DNA from 4 places in the Lentibacillus cibarius genome. Region 3 is predicted to be linked to each of the others. Evidence: riboswitches for the same ligand, from Rfam matches in the RefSeq annotation. Region 3 holds a riboswitch; each other region holds the start of a gene.
The links. Region 3 has a riboswitch for S-adenosylmethionine ahead of FFL34_RS07985 (PLP-dependent aspartate aminotransferase family protein). Riboswitches for the same ligand answer to the same signal wherever they lie in the genome.

Region 1 (4,777 bases), 1.3 Mb from region 3:
ATGATAAGTCATTCTAAATATTAAAGGTTCACCGCCATAAATTCCATATAATACATCAGCATTCGTGTTATCCTCGTATTTTTTCTTGTATGATTCGTCTCTTAATTCACCCTTTTCCTTAGAGTATCGAACGATTAAACTGTTTTTATCGTCAGTTGGTGAGTGGCGGATTTCCGCTAACGTAATAGGATAATCGTTCATTTTAGGGATAAACACTTTCGTCCCCAATGCTTCATTCACTTGATCTTGGAAGGAAACTTTTTCATCATCTGATTGCGATGAACAAGCAGATATTATTAGTAACAGTACAAATATCACAAAAATGGTGTATTTCTGAAACATAATTACCCTCCCTTTAACCGCGGTATATTAAAGTCCATTGACATTTAAGTTTAAGAAACTTTATCACTTTAAGGTAATTCAGATCTACTACAAAGCTGTCCCTATTCTTTAATATAGAGCAATAATCCTTATTAAAGCATTGTGCCCAATTCAGGCGCAAAATTATTAGGTTATCACGCGCCCATTGCTCATTAGTTAAATATAGGGCCTTTATCATCCTAAAAGGTATTTATTTTCTCGCTCTTTCGCTTCCCTTCTGATGACATCCATTCTATAATTCCATAATAATCATCTATATCTGTAAGCCTTATTTCTTCCCCTTTAATCATAGGTATTTCCTGTGTAGCACTACCAGTTTCTATATTATTAAAATTTGATACCGAGCTAACATTTTTCATCCCTTGTAATTCGACCTTTTCATCATTGATAACTGCAATCATTTTAAATGAAATATAATCAGTAATATTCCCCTCAGCTTTGTATTGTAGTTCTCCATTTCCAGCGAATATTTCGTTATCTTCAATTTTCAATTCATACTCGTTTAAACTCCAATATTTACTATCACCATTGAATGAATTCCGTTGTATCTGTTCCTTCTCCTTGGATAGCTCTTCCACTTCACAACCTGTGATTAACAATACCAGTAGTGAAGTTATAACAAAGATAAAACTATTTCTTTTCAAAAAACATCGCCCACCTAAAATACTTAATTCAAATAAAACTCTATTCAACTAATCATTATACACACCCAATTTTTTCTTAAATACCGGGGGCGTTTTTGCTACATTATCACCGATCAAACTTACATCCCCTTTCAATTTCACCGGTGTCCTTTTAATAATCTAATTGACGCAAATATAAAAGAAGATGATCTCCTTGCTCTTTAAGTGTGTACTTACGAATTTTACTGTCTATCCTTTTTTGTTGTTTGCTATCTTTACTAAGCCAGTTTATGAAATGAAATAAAGGACTAGATAATAAGTTTGCTGTACCACGAGAACCTAATTCAAACCCCATTTGTTCTTTCTCTGTCAATGGTAATTGTGTATTTTCCAGAAATTTTCCTTTGAAATACTTCGGAATTAATATATATGGCTCTTTATTCTCTAATGCAGAAAGCAGCTCTTCAGCATTACCGGCAACAAAGTGATTATTCGCTTCATCTGTTTTCATGTTTATTCCTCCCCTTGAGCCTTTTTAAGATAACTATGTTCATGCTCGAATTTAACACATAACTTTCTGGATTATTTCCTTATATTAAATTTGGACGCACACTTCTACTCAGGAAGTACCCGGTCGTATGGGTATGATGTATGGAATGGACGCCAAGTCTTATTCTGGAATGGCGTCCACTAATGGATTAGCTAACTTTCTAACGTAAATTTACACATCAATCCTTTTTTTATATTAAACAGCATTTTACTTAAGTCATTGACTATTTCATTATTATTCAATATTTTATCAAACCGCTGAAGATGGGAAATTATTAATATTACATCCCTGGTGGTATTTGACCCATGCCCCTATATTTAAGATTGTCTTGTTCCAATTCTTCCATAGACTTTTTGCGATCGTTGGGGCTTTTTCCTTCCCATTGTTTTGATGGATTCTGACGTTCAGCCTTCCATTTTCGGAACTTTCTCCAACTGATAAAACCGAAGAGTGAGGCAAGGAATCCAATGTAAAATATCGTTATCCCCATAAATCTCTCCCCCTTTATTATAATAATAACTCATTTTTAAAATTGTGTTAAATTTAACATAAAATAGTGGACCACCAACTATTCATTGACATTTCTGTTATCGTGTAGTACACTTTCTATCAATCAACTAATTTCATATTACTTATCCAGAGCGGCTGAGGGATCTGGCCCTATGAAGCCCGGCAACCTGCAGAAATAATTGTAAGGTGCCAATTCCAGCAAATCGCGTTTCAAGCGTTTTGAGAGATAAGGTGTTCGGACTAACGCCTTCCAAAACGGAGGGTTTTTTTATTTTTATATGAAAAAATGCCGAGCAGCCTAAGGTATCTGTAACGGGAATACCATTCTACTATTTTCCAAAACCCTTGAATCCACAAAAATACAACAAATAGGGGGAAGAGAAATGAACACATCAGATTTGAACAAAGGACGTGCATCGGCTTTAATACCATTTATCATTTTTCTGTTTCTATTTATCGGCTCCGGTGTAGTCAGTGGAGACTTTTATAAGCTGCCGGTACTTGTTGCGGTATTTATTGCTGTATTGGTTGCATTGTTCATGAATAGAAAAATAGATTTTAACGAGAAATTGGATTACCTGACCAAAGGGCGGGACATCCGAACATTATGCTTATGGTCATCATTTACCTGTTGGCCGGTGCATTCTCTGCAGTTGCCGAGGGGGTTGGTGCTGTTGAATCAACCGTCAATCTTGGTCTGACGTTCGTGCCTGGAAGCTTGCTGATTGTTGGCTTGTTTGTTATCGGCTGCTTTATTTCGATTTCCATGGGAACTTCTGTCGGAACGGTCGTTGCGCTTGCCCCAATTGGTGTCGGTCTCGCCGATCAGACTGGGATGAGCACGCCATTAATTTTAGGCGCTATTATCAGTGGTGCGATGTTCGGGGATAATTTATCCATTATTTCGGATACAACGATTGCTGCTGTGAGAACACAGGCTGTCAAGATGAGCGACAAATTTAAGGTGAACATCTTTATTGCCCTTCCAGCAGCCATTGTGACTGCCGTCATTTTTGGTGTCTTGACTTGGAATGCCGGCGGATCGATTAGTGGAGATCACCCATATGATCTGGTCAAGGTGCTACCTTATCTTGCTGTTCTCATTTTTGCCGTTGCTGGTGTCAATGTCATATATGTGTTAATCGGTGGAATTGTGTTCGCTGGAGCAGTTGGATTTGTTTACGGGACTTTCGATGTGATGGGATTAATGAAGCTGCTTGGCGATGGCATGGCCGGTATGCAGGAGTTAGCCTTGTTAGCCGTTTTACTTGGTGGACTGATTGAACTCGTTCGCGTGAATGGCGGGATTGATTTCCTACTGTACACGATTAGTAAGCGAATTAATTCAAGAAAAGGTGCCGAAGCTGGTATTGCCGGTCTTGTCAGTGTATTTGACGTATCAACCGCTAACAACACCATCGCCATTATCAGTGTTGGCTCATTAGCGAAACAAATTTCCGAACGATTTGGGGTTGACCTGCGCCGATCGGCAAGCACGCTGGATATTTTCGGAAGTGCTTTTCAAGGGATTTTGCCATATGGCGCCCAACTGCTGGCGGTCGCTGGCGTTGCTTCCATATCACCCGTTTCGATCATGCCTTATTGTATCTACCCAATACTGCTCGGAATCGCCGGAATCATCGCTATCGTAACAGGGTACCCACGTTTTTCGGCTGGGAAAAACAACACAGCATTGCACGATCAACATAGCGCAACGGAAGTATAAAATCGTTAAAAAGGAAAACGATGTGCCATTAATTAGAGGCGGACGACGCACAACCGCGCCACGACACATCCCCCCCGAAAAAGAAAAGTACTTTTCTTTTTCAAGGGGCGTCGTGTGATGATCAGTCAAATTATTTAACCCCCACCTTCACGTATGTAGTTTAACCATGTTTAGCAGTGGGGGTATACAACTTGTTAGTTAAACTCGCTTTTCCCCATTCCCTTTCATCCACGTGCGTGTCCGTTTAGCATATCAAGATATCTCTGGTTCCAGGTATTGCATGACTTCCTGCACCTCTTGTTCGCCTGCAGCTTCCCATCTGCTTTTATCCGTGATGTTTCCATCCTTATCGAGAGGTTCTTGAAATTGACTAAATCCGGTGGTGGTCAACAAAGCGTTTTGATCCCATTCAAGACCAGTGTTGACGACATGCTTGATTACATATGGTGTACGAAACTCCAGATAAGCATCAGGCTTGTCCAGTTCCCCTTCCAAAACACTGAAAGGGACTCGAATATAAATCGTTTCGCCGCCTTCCCGGCACAACACCATATCAAACTTCCCACGGTCATATTCCCAATTCCCACATAATGTATAACCATTGGACCGAAATACCTTGAAAACATCCCCAAAAAAAGCCCTTTTCCCTTCAATCTCTGTTTCCAGTTTTAACATGGCACTTTCACTCCTTGTTTCAAATGTGTCATGTATAGTTTTAACGAAAACTGGAATGAAATACCTCTCAACAAGGATAATTTTAGAAAAACGCGGAGTTCAAGACATGCCAAAAACATTTGTAAAAGCTGCATGGATTATGGCATTGCTTTAGGATTTTTTGAGGATGACACATCATAATCCGTATAAATGGCATATCAACTAATAAAAAAGACTCCTTTTCTAAGTAAGAAAGCCATTTGTTTGGTTACCTCTTCGACCATTAGGCCTAAGCTAAGTATGGCAACTCACTCTTTTTATCGTAAAAATGGC
Region 2 (4,777 bases), 1.2 Mb from region 3:
TTTGTTTATGTTGGTGTGGGGTCATTTATCCCGCTATTGATTTTACGATTTGTGCATGGTTTGACATTTGGTGTGGCGACTACTGCAACGGGGGCGATTGCTGCTGATGTTATTCCACCGGCACGACGTGGTGCGGGGCTTGGCTATTTTGCGATGGCGATGAATTTGGCTGTTGTTGCTGGCCCATTTATTGGGCTAACCGTTTTACAATTTGGTACATTTTCATTGTTATTTTTGATAATGAGCGGTTTAATGGTGATCGGACTTATTTGTGCTGTTGTGGTGCATGTGCCGGCTGACTTGGAACCGGCGCATCCGTTTGCATCAAAAAAATTAACGTTAACGGATTTAATCGAACCAAAAGCATTGCCGATTGCCACTATCAGCAGTTTGGTGGCGTTGGTTTATGCCAGTGTTATCTCGTTTATTTCGGTTTATGCCGATGCGATTGGTTTGGCAGCGACGGCAAGCTATTTCTTTTTAGTCTTTGCCATTGTAATGATTTGCACAAGACCATTTTTCGGTAGAACGTTTGATACAAAAGGTCCTAATTATGTTATTATTCCATGTTTATTTATTTTTGCGGTTGGTCTTATTGTGCTTGGTTTTACGTCGACAGCGGCAATGCTGCTGTTATCCGCTGGTTTGATTGGTTTAGGATATGGCACGTTGTTACCAAGCTTTCAAACGATGGCAATTCAGACAACACACCATTCACGGAGCGGTCAGGCAACGGCTACCTTTTTTATGTTATTTGATGGTGGGATTGCGGTTGGATCATTCGTTTGGGGACTTGTGGTAGCAGGTTATGGCTATCAGACCCTATACACGCTTTGTGGCCTGGTTGTGCTTGGCATTACTGTTTTATTTATGTGGTATCAAAAACGGCAGGAAAAAGCGCGCGTGTTGCGAAGGCTTGTGCAGGATTGGGACATTCCTTAGGCTTTGAACTTGCTGGCTTTCATCCTGATGATTATCACGTACTAATCGCGAGCAAAACTATCGGGAAACGCTTTAGCCTCGATAGCGTTTCCCGATGAGATTGTTGGTTAGGCCTTTGTCCGATATGCGACATTATGTTTCTTTAAGGTTTCGTCTTTTCCGAACAGGAAGTGTTTCTCCATATCCGGAGAGTATTTGGAGTTGATTGCTTCTACGCCAACTGCTTCTGCTACAGCGCGCAGCATGGCAGGGGAAGCTCCGCAACAAAGACCGATATAATTCAAGCCGATATCTTTTGCTTGTTTCGCCCATTCGGCTAGCTCATAACGGTTATGGTATAAAGGATCAAGTGCTGTCGGGAATGTGGTTTCTAACGGTAAATGACAACTACAGCCGCCATCAGGCAAATTAAAGAATGTCGGATGTTCGTCGGTTGTCCGGTATGGTATCGGCAGGCCTGCTACATAGCCGTTCACATTTTCCCGGATCTTTTCCAAATATGGCTGCATCGTGTTCGGTCCGCGGAAGCAGTTCATACCAACGACAAGTGCCCCTTTTTCCGAAAGCAGGCGACAGCCTTCTTCTACGGTATAACCATCTCGTAAAATATTTTCACCCATCATCGCGAATGTAATAACAGCTGGTAAGTCTTGTTTTTGGATTTCTTCCAGTGCAATGCGTGCCTCCTCGTAATAGTAGAAGGTTTCGCCGTTAATGAAATCGACCCCTTCTTCCTTGCACCAAGAAACCATTTCGGCAAACATGCTTCGCACAGCATCTTTGGAAGCGGGATCTTCTGGATCGAAAATATTAGTATTTGAGATATTGCCGGCAACTAGCGCTTCTTCTGTGGGGTGCTCTTTAGCCACCTCTTTTGCTAGACGGATGGCATGACGGTTCAGCGGTTCCAGCAATTCTTCTTTACCGATAATCCGCATTTTCTCGCGGTGGGCATTATATGTAAATGCCAAAACGACATCAGAGCCTGCATTCATATAGTCCCGGTACGTTTGTTTTAAAACTTCCGGATTGTCTAGGGCAACTTCTGGCACAAAGGAACCAGCCTGTAAATACCCTCTGCGCTCCAATTCAAATAAATACCCTTCCCCGATAATAACTGTTCCTTCCTGCAATCGCTGTTCCAAACTGCGCTTCATTCGTATTCCTCCTCTAACTTTTATCATATTAAAAAGCCTCTTCTTAAAATAAGAAGAGGCTTAAATATGCACAGTAACCTAGCGTCTCCTCTTATCTTCAAGCATTACGCTTCTGGAATTGGCACAGTACTTTTTGGGTAAGTCTGCTGCCGAGGCTTCTAAGGGCCAGTCCCTCCACCTCTCTGGATAAGAAATCTGAAATATTTTATTGTTATGAAATACATGCTACATCTAATTAGGATAAAAGTCAAGAGGGAATAAGATTGCTTTTGATAGTAATCGCCAATTCGCAAAGTTAATCTACAGGCAGCAAAAACGAGGCACCGGAACGGTTATGAATGTCCCTGGTGCCTCGTTTGTTTATGCTGCACGTTTTCGTTCTGATTTGTCCACGACAGCTGATCCGATAATGTCACCAATCACATTCGACGCTGTACCGGCCATGCCAATAAGGACATCGACGCCAGCAATTAATGCGACAATCTCCAGCGGAAGCCCGAACATGCTTAAGACAGCAGATAACGTAACCAAACCAGCAGCTGGAACTCCCGCTGTCCCGATCGACAACAATGTACCAATTAAAACAATTAGTAAAAAGTCAGCAGGTGCAAGGTTGAGATTCGTTACATTCGCTGCAAATACAAGAGAAGCTCCCATTCTTAACGCGCCGCCATCGGAATTAAAGACAGCCCCTAGCGGAAGCGTGAAGTTGGCTGTCGTTTCCGAAATCCCCGCTTTTTTTGCCGAATCAATAGCAATAGGCAGGGAGGCAATACTGCTTGACGTGAAGAAGGCGGTGACATACGCTTCTTTTGTCTGCTTGAAAAAGTGCCCCACGCGTGTACCTGAAAACTTCAGAAACGCTGAATACACGACTGCCCAAAGCACCGCGACGCCAATATAAAAGACGGCTGTAAATTTCAGTAGGGATTGGAATGTAGACCAGCCTTGGCTCCCGAAAGTGGACGCACTTATGGCGAAGACCCCGATTGGCGCATATAAAAGCACCCCTGACAGGATTTTATAAAACATTTCATTAAGTGCGGCAAAAACAGTATCCAACTGGTTTCCATATTCCTGCATTTTTTTATCACTAGAAAACTTCATATTAGAGATGGCAATCCCAATAATAACGGCAATAAACAAAATGGCCATTAGGTCCCCGGAAGAAAATGCTTCAAAAATATTTTTCGGGACAATTTTTAATAGAATTTCCGAAAAACCCGGTGTATCCGGTTTATCTACATTTGTATCAGGCAATGATAAGTTTTCCCCGGGATTGATCCATAAGGCAAGCCCAAGTCCGATGAATACCGCTAAAGCCGTTGTCGTCATATAATATAGGATTAATTTACCACCCATTCGGCCAAGCTGTGTAACGTTCATCTTATCAACAGCAAGCACCACGGTGAGAAATATGACTGGTATTGCAATCAAGCTGAGCAAGTGAATAAGCAATGTTCCAAGCGGGCGTACGACTTCTGCTTGCTGACCGAAAACAATGCCTGCCAGGATACCAAAAGAAAATCCAATTGCCATTTTAATGACGAAAGAAGTCTGTTTATATTTATTCCATAGCTTCATATTGAAAACCGTCTCTTTCCTAAGATTAGTTTTAATTTATTATATCAAAAAAGACCATAGCTAACCATAGTTAAATGCATAGTAACTTGGGTGGAATTGTCATGAGGGTATGATGAGTGCTGGCCTGTTTCAACTGTAGGGTGTGGGGAGAGTATACATAAAATTAAACGAAGCACCAGCACTTATGCGTTCGTGTGCTGGTGTTTCCTGTGTTCCTCATTATTTTTTAAAAACATGTAGAAGGATGCACCGAAAATGGTGATATAACCTAGAACGCTTAATAAATCAGGAACTTGCCCGAATAGGACAATGCTGATCAGTGCCGAGTAAACGACTGTTGAATAGAAGAAAATTGATATTTCTTTTGCCGGTGCGTATTTATAGGCTACTGTAATACCGAACTGTCCAACGGTTGCAAAGATTCCTGCTGCCAGCAAATAAACCCACTGCTGCCATGTCATTGGCTCATAAAAAATGATGACAAACGGAAGCAGAATCATGGTGGTGAAAAAGGAAAAATAAAAGACAACGGTATAAAATTGCTCCTTATTACCGAGCACGCGTAAAACAGTATAGGCACCCGCGGCGAAAACCGCTGAGAAAATACCGGCAATATATGGAATAGTTTCCACGGAAAATTCCGGTTTAATAATGAAAAGCGTGCCAATGAATGCTATAATAATTGCCATCGTTTGAAAAAGCCTTGCGCGTTCTTTTAAGAAAAGTGCTGCAAAAACAATCGTTAAAAACGGACTCATTTTATTCAGCATGTCTGCATCGGATAATACAAGGTGGTCAATTGCATAAAAATATAATACGATTCCAGCGGCGCCTAAGGCAGAGCGCAACATGAGAAATTTTTGATTTTCTTTTTTGCCAAATAAGCGTTCCTTATAATGTCGGACAAATCCAAAGGCGATGATCATCGAGACTGCATTACGGAATAGTGTTTTTTGCACGGTTGGTACTTCGCCTGACAACTTAACACACGCCGCCATCAGGGAAAAACCGAATGCAGATATTAATAATAAAATGATACCTTTATTTCGATCGCTCATATAATCCTCCAATCATGACTTCATCTGTCCATTCAT
Region 3 (4,777 bases):
GATCCAATGCCTGCTCGAGATCTGCCCATACATCCTGCCACGCTTCAAGACCGACCGATAAACGGATGAGTTGATCACTGATACCCATATCCGCACGTACATCTTCCGGAACGACGGAATGGGTCATCGTTGCCGGATGCTGAATCAATGTTTCGGCATCCCCGAGGCTAACAGCAATTTTAACAAAGTTCAGGCTGTTCAAGAGCTGTTGTGCCTCCGCTTTCGTCCCATTGATCTCAAATGATAAAAGCCCGCCGCCGCGTTTCATTTGCTTTTGACAAATGGCATAAGCTGGACTGGCTTCATCACCTGGATAAAAAACACGTGCGACCTTTGGATGCTGACGGAGCCGTTCGAAAATGTTCTCCGCGTTATCACAATGCCGGTCCAACCGAATCGGCAATGTCTTCAAGCCGCGGATCAACAGCCATGCATCAAACGGTGCCATGACACCACCAATATCTTTTTGGGTCGTCATCGCCACTTCATCAAGAAAATCTTTTTTCCCGACAGCAACCCCGGCAATGACATCCCCGTGCCCACCAATGTATTTCGTCGCACTATGCAAAACGACATCACAGCCTAAGTCAAGTGGCCGCTGCAAATATGGTGAGGAAAATGTATTATCAACGACGACCGGAATGTTATATTCATGCGCAACGTCAGCAACCATTTGTAAATCGATCAGTTTCATCGTCGGGTTAATTGGCGTTTCCACATAAATACACGCTGTTTCCGGTTTAATGCAGTCGCGAACTTCCTCTTTCGTGCGCATCTCGGAAAAGTCATGTGTGATATGATACTTCTCCTTCATCATCGACAAGAGTCCGAACGTACAACCGTATAACCCTGATGAACAGACAATGTGGTCATTCGCCTTCGTCAAGGCAATCAGAATAGCCGACACAGCCGCCATCCCCGAGCTAAACGCCAACCCGCGTTCGCCGTTTTCGAGTGCGGCCATTTTTTCTTCCAGAACGGAGACGGTTGGATTACCCAGCCGTGAATAAATGTAACCATCCTCTTCTCCAGCAAAACGGCGCTCCCCCTGTTCTGCTGTTTCAAATGTAAATGTAGACGTCTGAAACAACGGACTTGACAGACTTCCCAGCATATCGTTTGCATCATAACCATCATGGATAACAGATGTTTCAAAGCGCTTATTGTTTTTCGTCATCGGTAATATTCCTCCCAGGTTAAAACTAATAAACTTCTTACTATTATTATATTCCATGCAGCCATGTTTAGAAAGCGTTTTCTTATGGTTGTTGAAAAAGAAAGCGTCCTATCCGAAGCAATAATAACGCACGTCTCAGTTCCTATTGCGGATATCAACACTGCTACCCCACTGCCAGTCTATAAAACTACCGTATGCAAGAAGCGCGTTTTTAAAAAGGCCGTGCACCCTTATTGCTTTTTTTCAAAATTGATTTTAAAATTGGTTTATTTACATATTCAACTTTCATTGGCCGAAATGAACACATAAGGCTTGGAAGAAGGAAGAAAGGCAGACTAAGAGCGGGCGATGCGCCCAACGTTGGCATACCCCTTATGAAGGGGCATGTATTTCCTCCGCTGTTTTTATTCATTGGGGCAGGAATCGTGGCAGAAAAACGAGTAGCACCACTTCACTAGTCCGGGTGAGCGGAGGGCGGTGACTCCTGCGGGAACAGCACGAGTCTGAAGACCCCGCAGCGGTGGTTTTCCGCGAGGAGGCTGAAGCCGTGCCCGCGGAAAGCATCCGCCCGGAGCGTTCCCGGACGGTGGACGAAAAGTCGTCGTACCTATAGAAAACATTTCAATAAATACATCGCATTATATATCTAATGTGTATAAAAATGACCTTTTAGAAAACAGTTTTTATGTTTATCAAGGTTGTCAGGACAACAGTTAGAAGCGTTTCAAGTTTGTCACAGTTACTGTAGGGGTTTCATTTTTGGGTTCGAAGGTTGCGTTACATACATAAGCGGATTACCAGCAGCAGTTTTAGCCAGTTCATTCATGACGATGCAAAGGGGGATTCTATCATGAACCAGGAAAACAAACTAGGGATTTTGTATGCGACAGTTGCTTATCTTATGTGGGGATTTCTACCTATCTATTGGAAATGGATTGATACGATTCCGGCGGGTGAAATACTTGCCCACCGCATTCTATGGTCATTTATCTTTATGGTGATTGTTGTACTAGCTGTAGGAAAGTGGCGGCCATTCGTTGACGAGTGCAAAGTCATTCTACACGATAAAAAGAAACTGATCGGCATCTCGCTGGCCGCGATTGTCATTAGCATCAACTGGCTTACGTTTATTTGGGCGGTTAATCATGATCACGTCATCCAGTCTAGTCTCGGTTATTACATTAACCCGCTCGTTAGTATTTTGCTGGGAATGCTTGTTTTAAAGGAAACATTAACACGGGTTCAGCTTTTTTCGTTTATTCTGGCTGCCATCGGGGTAGTGAATCTGACCGTTAGTTTCGGAGTGTTCCCATGGATATCCATCCTGCTGGCATTCTCGTTTGCCTCATACGGGCTACTGAAAAAGACCGTCGATATCAGTGCTATGTTCGGCTTAACCGTAGAAACAATGATTGTTACTCCGCTGGCACTTGTGTATTTGTTCTTTTTCAGTGGGGAATCGTTAGCGGGTTCCGTTATGTTCTCTGGTACCGGTCTTTTGCTTGCCGGCGCCGGTATGGCTACAGCCGTGCCACTGCTTTTGTTCGCGTTCGGTGCCAAAAAGATTCCATTATCCATGGTAGGCTTTCTGCAATATGTTGCACCGACGATTATGCTCATTCTTGGTGTATTTGTCTATAAGGAAACGTTCTCCACGGCACACCTGATATCATTTGCACTGATATGGATTGCGCTGATTATCTACATGGGCGCTGCACAACGCAGATCAGTTCGTCACCAAGCAGCCAGTTAACCTTTTTCAAATTTTCTGTTGACTTATGGCTACAAAGGCGTATATAATGTTCATTAAATTAATAAGATTACATCTCTTATCAAGAGCGGCGGAGGGAATAGGCCCATCGAAGCCCGGCAACCAGCAAGCCATGTGCTTTGCAAGGTGCTACATCCTACAGGTCAAGAAAGATCTGGTAGATAAGAGGAGGACGGTTACAAACACAAACCCTCTTCTCTTATGGAAGAGGGTTATTTATTTCTCCTCTTCCTCCAGTCGAAAAGTAACTCATTTTAAAACCAAAAGGAGGAATTTTTTATGACTAATTTTCATTTGTACAATCAGGAAACACATTTACTTCACGGGGGACAGGAACCCGACCCGACAACCGGATCGCGAGCAGTACCGATCTATCAAACGACTTCTTATGTTTTCCAGGACTCTGAACACGCACAAAATCTATTTGGACTGGCGGAACCCGGAAACATTTATACTCGTATTACCAATCCGACCATCGACGCTTTCGAACAGCGGATAGCACTTTTAGAGGATGGTGCAGCTGCCGTGGCAACCGCTTCCGGCATGGCAGCAATTACGATGGCGATTATGAACGTTGCCGGCAGTGGTGACGAAATCGTTGCCGACAGCAATCTATACGGGGGCACGTACAATTTATTCGCCAACACGCTACCTAAATACGGCATTAATGTCATTTTTGCCGATGGAACCGATCCGGACAGCATCAAAAGCGCCATTACTGATAAAACAAAAGCCATTTTCGGCGAGATTATTACCAATCCGAGCTTACATGTGCTCGATATTGAAACCATAAGCGGCATCGCCCACGACCATGGGATTCCGTTGATTATCGATAACACATTTGCAACGCCATACGTTACCAAACCACTGACATGGGGGGCTGATGTCGTTGTTCACTCCGCAACTAAATGGATTGGCGGTCACGGCACGTCTATCGCGGGTGTAGTCGTTGATGGCGGGCGGTTCAACTGGGCTAATGGCAACTTCCCGGAATTTACCGAACCGGATGAAAGCTATCACGGACTGAGGTATGTGGACGTTCAACCAGCTGCATTTGCGACAAAACTGCGCGTCCAGCTGCTCCGTGACATCGGTGCTTGCTTAAGTCCGCAAAATGCCTTCCTGCTATTGCAAGGACTGGAAACATTGCATTTGCGTGTTGAGCGTCATAACGAAAATGCCAAAGAAGTTGCTAACTATCTGCAAGCACATCCTGCCGTGGAATGGGTTAATTATCCCGGCCTGGCTAACCATCCATCCCATGAAACCGCGAATAAATACTTGCAGAAGGGTTATGGATCAATTATTACATTTGGCATTAAAGGTGGACGTGACGCGGGAAGGAAGCTTATCGACAACATTACACTCTGGTCACACGTTGCCAATGTAGGTGATGCCAAGTCACTGATTATTCACCCGGCATCGACCACGCATCAGCAGCTTAGCAAAGAAGACCTTGTCAAAAGCGGTGTATCCGAAGAACTTGTCCGCCTGTCGATTGGACTGGAATCAACAACAGATATCCTTGCCGACCTTGATCAGGCTATCGCTAAGGCGACCGGTGAGGAACCGACCATCCAGCAAACGGAAAAAGACGCCATTAGCTGGCTGCTCGCCTCTCCGTTTGACCGTGCGAATGGGGGACTGCGCAAAAAGGTGATTGCTGTTGTCGGAGGCACTTCTGCAGATACCACAAGCAAGCAAGCAGAACAGCTAGCGCAGCTCGGATTTCAAATCATCCGGATCGACGAAGCCACCTTTACCGAACAGTCAGGTCTACCTAATGTCATTGACGCCGTGCTGACGAGTGAACCTGTGACTCCAAAGAT
Region 4 (4,777 bases), 530 kb from region 3:
GCGTTAAAAGCAATCATCTCCCTTTGTTCCACTGACGACCGTTATGCGGATGATGTGCATTACCGCGGTGGCAATATACTGGCATCAGATATGCTGTGGTGGGCGTCTACGATGTTCGCTTACAGTGCAAGACCGCAAGATCCGGAAGTTGTCGGCGATAGTTGGAAGGATAATTGGCTGGAGCGTTTAAACACAACGCCATATGTTCATGAATGGATGCGTCACCAGACGAGAGATGACTATTGGAAGCATGGGTCTATTAATGAGGACTATTCCAAGGTGGATATACCAGTCTTTACCGTGAGTGGCTGGCAAGACGGGTATACAGATAGGGTGTTCCGTCTATTGGAAAATCTACCTTATTCTAAAGGGCTGATTGGACCATGGGCACATGAGTTTCCTGAGGTAGCCATTCCTGAGCCAACTATTGGATTTTTACAGGAATGTCTGCGCTGGTGGGATCAATGGCTTAAGGGCATCGATACAGGCGTGAAAGATGATCCAAAATTAATATCATGGATTCAAAATAGTGAATTGCCGCAAGTGACTTACGATGAACGGCCAGGGAAATGGGTTGTCGATGAGAGCTGGCCATCCGCACAAGTAGCAAGAAGTCATTATTGGCTGAACGCAGAAGGTAAACTGCAACAGAACCCGTCAGATGAGCAAACAGTTGTTGTGCCAAGTGTCCAGGAACATGGGATGTATGCAGGCGTTTATTGTCCGTTTGGGGAGCCTGGGGATTTACCTGCAGATCAACGTCTAGAAAATGGTAAAACGGTTGTATTTACAACGGATCCATTGGAAGAAGGTGTGGATTTACTTGGTGAACCGACCTTCCATATGAAATTCACGTCTGATCAGCCAAATGCACTTGTTGCTGTCAAACTTTGTGATAAAGCTCCGACCGGCGAGTTGACGTTAATTAGCTGGGGCATGCTCAATTTAAATCATCTGCAGTCCCATGAGCACCCAGAAGCACTCGAGCCCGGAAAAGTTTATGAGGCAACGGTTAAGTTGGATGCCCTAGGCCAGAACATTCCGGCTGGACACAGCTTGGAACTTTCTCTCGCACCAACGTATTGGCCACAAGCATGGCCGTCGCCTGAACCGGTAACATTGCATGTGCTAACCGGTGAAGAAACCACATTAGCCTTACCGATACGTACGCCGCGACCGGAGGCAGATGCTAGCATTTCATTTGAAAATCCGGAAACGGCCCAAGTAATCGACAAGGAAATTTTACGAGCCGAACAACGAACACGTAATGTTGTTCACGACACGGTTACGGATACATGGCAATTGCAGGACTACTCGGATGAAGGGGAACGCCGATTGCTGATGAACGGCATCAGGCATGGCAGCAAAAATAAAAATACGTTCACGATTAAGTCCGGTGATCCATTATCGGCTAATGTTCGATGTGAATGGGAATTGACTGTTGGCCGTGAGGATTGGGATACCAAGCTGCTCACCGACAGTACTATGTCTAGTGATGCTACATCGTTTTATTTGACTAATACCATGATTGCGTTGCTCAATGGCGAGGAAATTTTCCGTAAAACATGGGAAGAAACGATTCCGCGTAATTACCAATAACAGATGTGAAAAAGGGAAACATGGTTGCGGTATTATTCAACTTCTATAGATGTTACCCTATAACAATCGAATCTCAATAGGAAAAAGTGTCATATGTGTTTTTATGACACTTTTTCTGTTTAAGAAAATGAAACGTACCAGTGCAAAAACCACTCTAACCGCACATAGATCCATAGGTAGTGCACTCAATCATTGGCTTTAAAATATCAATCACAACTTGCTTAGTGATTTAATTTATTAAAAAATTTATAATAAAAACTCATTTAACTATTGACCAATTCATCAAGACCGTGTAAATTATGTGTTACTACATTTAAATAAGTGAACTTCTTATCCAGAGAGGTGGAGGGACTGGCCCTTTGAAACCTCGGCAGCGGGCTCTTTTGAGTACTGTGCCAAATCCAGCAGACAAAGGTCTGAAAGATAAGTTGAGGCACCGGAACTGTACTGTCCTCTTCTTATAATCGGAAGGGGGCTTTTTTATTTCGTTTTTTAATTTTTAATCTGGAATGCTTTAACTAATCTAGAAAATTGATTTGTTTAAAAGGAGATGATTGCAATGACATCCTATGGTGTATGGATTATTATCTTAACGGTTGGTTATACCGTTGCTTTGATTATTGCCGGCCAAATCGCTAAGCGGCGTTTGACCAATCAGGATAGCTATTTTGTTGGTAGTCGGAATTTCAATAAATGGATTGTAGCTTTTTGCATAACGGGATTATTTTCCGGTTCCACCTATATTTCTATTTTAGAGTTATCGTATTTAAGCGGTATATCGGCTGTATGGTATGGGGTTGCTGAAATGATGCAGATTTTTATCATTGCGTTTTTGATCATTCGTCCATTTCGGAAAAAAATGTTAGTTACCGTTTCCGGACTTATTGGTGATACATACGGGCGACTGGTTAAAGGAGTTGCAGGGTCAATTACGGCGTTTGCATTTCCGATGTGGTCAGTTGCCACGGCAATTGCGTTTGCTTCGGCCCTGCACGTGTTCACAGGTATTTCACTTTCTCTATCGATTGCGTTTACTGCAATTTTGCTGTTCATCTATCTGCAAGCGGGAGGAATGTGGTCGCTTGCTTTTACGCAGTCCATGAATATGATTTTATTTGTAATGATGGTCGTCATTGGGGTGATTGCTTTTTTCATTCATCCGGGGATAGACGGTTTAATTGCGTTTGCTGACGAACAACCGGCCATGTTTACCTTTGACAACGTTGGATTGCAGGTGATTGTTGCCTGGTTTGGCACCTTCTTGGTCAACGTTATCCTTGCTCAGGCTGCATTCCAGATGGCACTTTCATCTCGGACACCGGAAGAAGGGCAAAAAGGACTGATTATTGCTGGGTTTATGGCTGTCCCCTTCATCGTTGGGGGTGTGTTATTCGGTATTTCGGCTAGTGTCATCGTTCCCCGGGCACAAACGGGATTGATTGCCATTCCTCAGTATTTAATGGAAGTGCTCCCCGCACCGCTTGTTGGCTTATTTTTTCTAGGTGTATGGGCGTGTGCACTGGGATGGGGAGGTCCTTGTCAGTTCTCTGGGGCAACCAGCCTTGGCCGTGATGTGAGCCGTTCAATAAAACCTGCTGTAACCGAAAATCAGCAGATCGCCTATACCAAAATTTCATTGCTATTTTTAACGGTGTTGATGATTGTGTTTGGCTTACTGCGCACGGAACAATCTGCGTGGTGGAATGTATTGGCTTGGACGATACGAAATAGTGCAACGTTCGCACCGGTTATTGCAGCACTATTCTGGCCTGTCGTTACGAAGCGTGCAGTTGCCGTTTCGCTATTCACGGGTTTTGCAAGTGGTTTAGTATGGTATTACCTTGGTGATTGGCATCCAAGTGCCTTTTTCTTGCAAATTCACCCCGTCTGGATTGGGAGTTCGATTAATATCGTTAGTATTATCGTGGTTACCTTGATGGACGGTCAGGCAAACTGGTTTATGCAAAAAACAGATTGCTTGGCTTATATTGGATTAATAGGAGGGGGTGTGTGTTGTTTTGTCAATATAATTTATTTTTCTCCGCTTTATCGAAACGGTTTGTTTGGTTTGTTTATGTTTGCGGCAATCTTGTTCTTTTATATCGCTACCATCCGCTTTTTCCGGCCGGAAGAAGAAAAGCAGCAGATTAGGGGAAAAGTAGCTAATTTAGCAAGAAGCTAGTGTAAGCGCATTTGGAAAGGAATAATCTTAGTACGAATACGGCTGTAGTTACGCAAAGCCCCTTACTTACAAAGAACCCGCTCCCCATTAATTGGGAAGCGGGTTCTTGCTATTTTTGCTCTTTTATCCTATCGGTTCTCTTCTTCATTAGACTCTCCATACTGGTATTTACTAGGATCAATCGGCTCCCAATCGTTACTAGGTTCATAGAATCGAAGCAGGTCACCATTTAGTACTTCATCATTTAAGCTTAATTCATAATGGACCTGATCCCGTAATTCTTTCATTTCTGCGGTCGGTTCTTCTATCGCTTTTCCAGTTTCATTATCGTAAAAGACATTCTTCACATAGCTGTAATCCTCGGTCATAAAGTTGCCATTGCGGAACGGTACAAAGTCTCTATGCTCGTCAGAAAACATATCCGTACCAAACTGAATGTAATTGTCGGCATTGATTCCCAGCAGATGCAGCATCGTCGGCATGACATCCGCCTGACCGGTATATTCATGATTGATCCCTTGGCTGTCAACACCCGGAACACGGATCATAAAGGGGACCCGCTGCAAGTTCGCATTTTTCAATGGCGTGATTTCTTCACCTAGGATTTCACTCATGGCTCGATTATGATTTTCCGAAATGCCGTAATGGTCACCATAAATCATGATGACTGAATGCTCATATAACCCTTTTTTCTTCAGGTCTTTAAAAAACTGTTCCAGCGACTCATCCAGATAACGGGCTGTCTGGAAATAGCGGTCAACCGTACCATCGCCGGTTTCAGCAGGTGCTATTGATTCATCGCCTTCATCCAATAAAAACGGATAATGGTGGGTCAGTGTCAGCATGTGCGCGTAAAAAGGATCATCTTGTTCTTCAAGCTTCTCAAGTGCTGGCATGGATTGCTTAAAGAAAGGTTTATCCTTCAGGCCATAATTGACCACCTTTTCTTCACTCATGTCATAGTAGCTAGAACCATAAAATTCGTCCACACCTAAG

Region 1: another riboswitch for S-adenosylmethionine. It lies ahead of FFL34_RS14720 (Na+/H+ antiporter NhaC family protein); the one in region 3 lies ahead of FFL34_RS07985 (PLP-dependent aspartate aminotransferase family protein).
Region 2: another riboswitch for S-adenosylmethionine. It lies ahead of FFL34_RS14245 (homocysteine S-methyltransferase family protein); the one in region 3 lies ahead of FFL34_RS07985 (PLP-dependent aspartate aminotransferase family protein).
Region 4: another riboswitch for S-adenosylmethionine. It lies ahead of FFL34_RS05525 (sodium:solute symporter family protein); the one in region 3 lies ahead of FFL34_RS07985 (PLP-dependent aspartate aminotransferase family protein).

Annotation. Positions count from the first base shown of each region.
Region 1 covers NZ_VCIA01000001.1:2,994,485-2,999,261, reverse strand. The annotation lists gene FFL34_RS14740 (hypothetical protein) at 1-342, opposite strand, end outside; gene FFL34_RS14735 (hypothetical protein) at 561-1,025, opposite strand; gene FFL34_RS14730 (hypothetical protein) at 1,177-1,515, opposite strand; gene FFL34_RS14725 (hypothetical protein) at 1,835-2,044, opposite strand; SAM riboswitch class I at 2,184-2,297, shown strand; partial or broken gene FFL34_RS14720 (Na+/H+ antiporter NhaC family protein) at 2,448-3,790, shown strand; gene FFL34_RS14715 (YugN family protein) at 4,043-4,465, opposite strand.
Region 2 covers NZ_VCIA01000001.1:2,900,810-2,905,586, forward strand. The annotation lists gene FFL34_RS14240 (MFS transporter) at 1-942, shown strand, start outside; gene FFL34_RS14245 (homocysteine S-methyltransferase family protein) at 1,050-2,099, opposite strand; SAM riboswitch class I at 2,188-2,292, opposite strand; gene FFL34_RS14250 (dicarboxylate/amino acid:cation symporter) at 2,460-3,683, opposite strand; gene FFL34_RS14255 (DMT family transporter) at 3,866-4,741, opposite strand.
Region 3 covers NZ_VCIA01000001.1:1,671,763-1,676,539, forward strand. The annotation lists gene megL (methionine gamma-lyase) at 1-1,177, opposite strand, end outside; gene rarD (EamA family transporter RarD) at 2,028-2,930, shown strand; SAM riboswitch class I at 3,004-3,116, shown strand; gene FFL34_RS07985 (PLP-dependent aspartate aminotransferase family protein) at 3,228-4,777, shown strand, end outside.
Region 4 covers NZ_VCIA01000001.1:1,141,139-1,145,915, reverse strand. The annotation lists gene FFL34_RS05530 (CocE/NonD family hydrolase) at 1-1,599, shown strand, start outside; SAM riboswitch class I at 1,927-2,029, shown strand; gene FFL34_RS05525 (sodium:solute symporter family protein) at 2,159-3,781, shown strand; gene FFL34_RS05520 (LTA synthase family protein) at 3,910-4,777, opposite strand, start outside.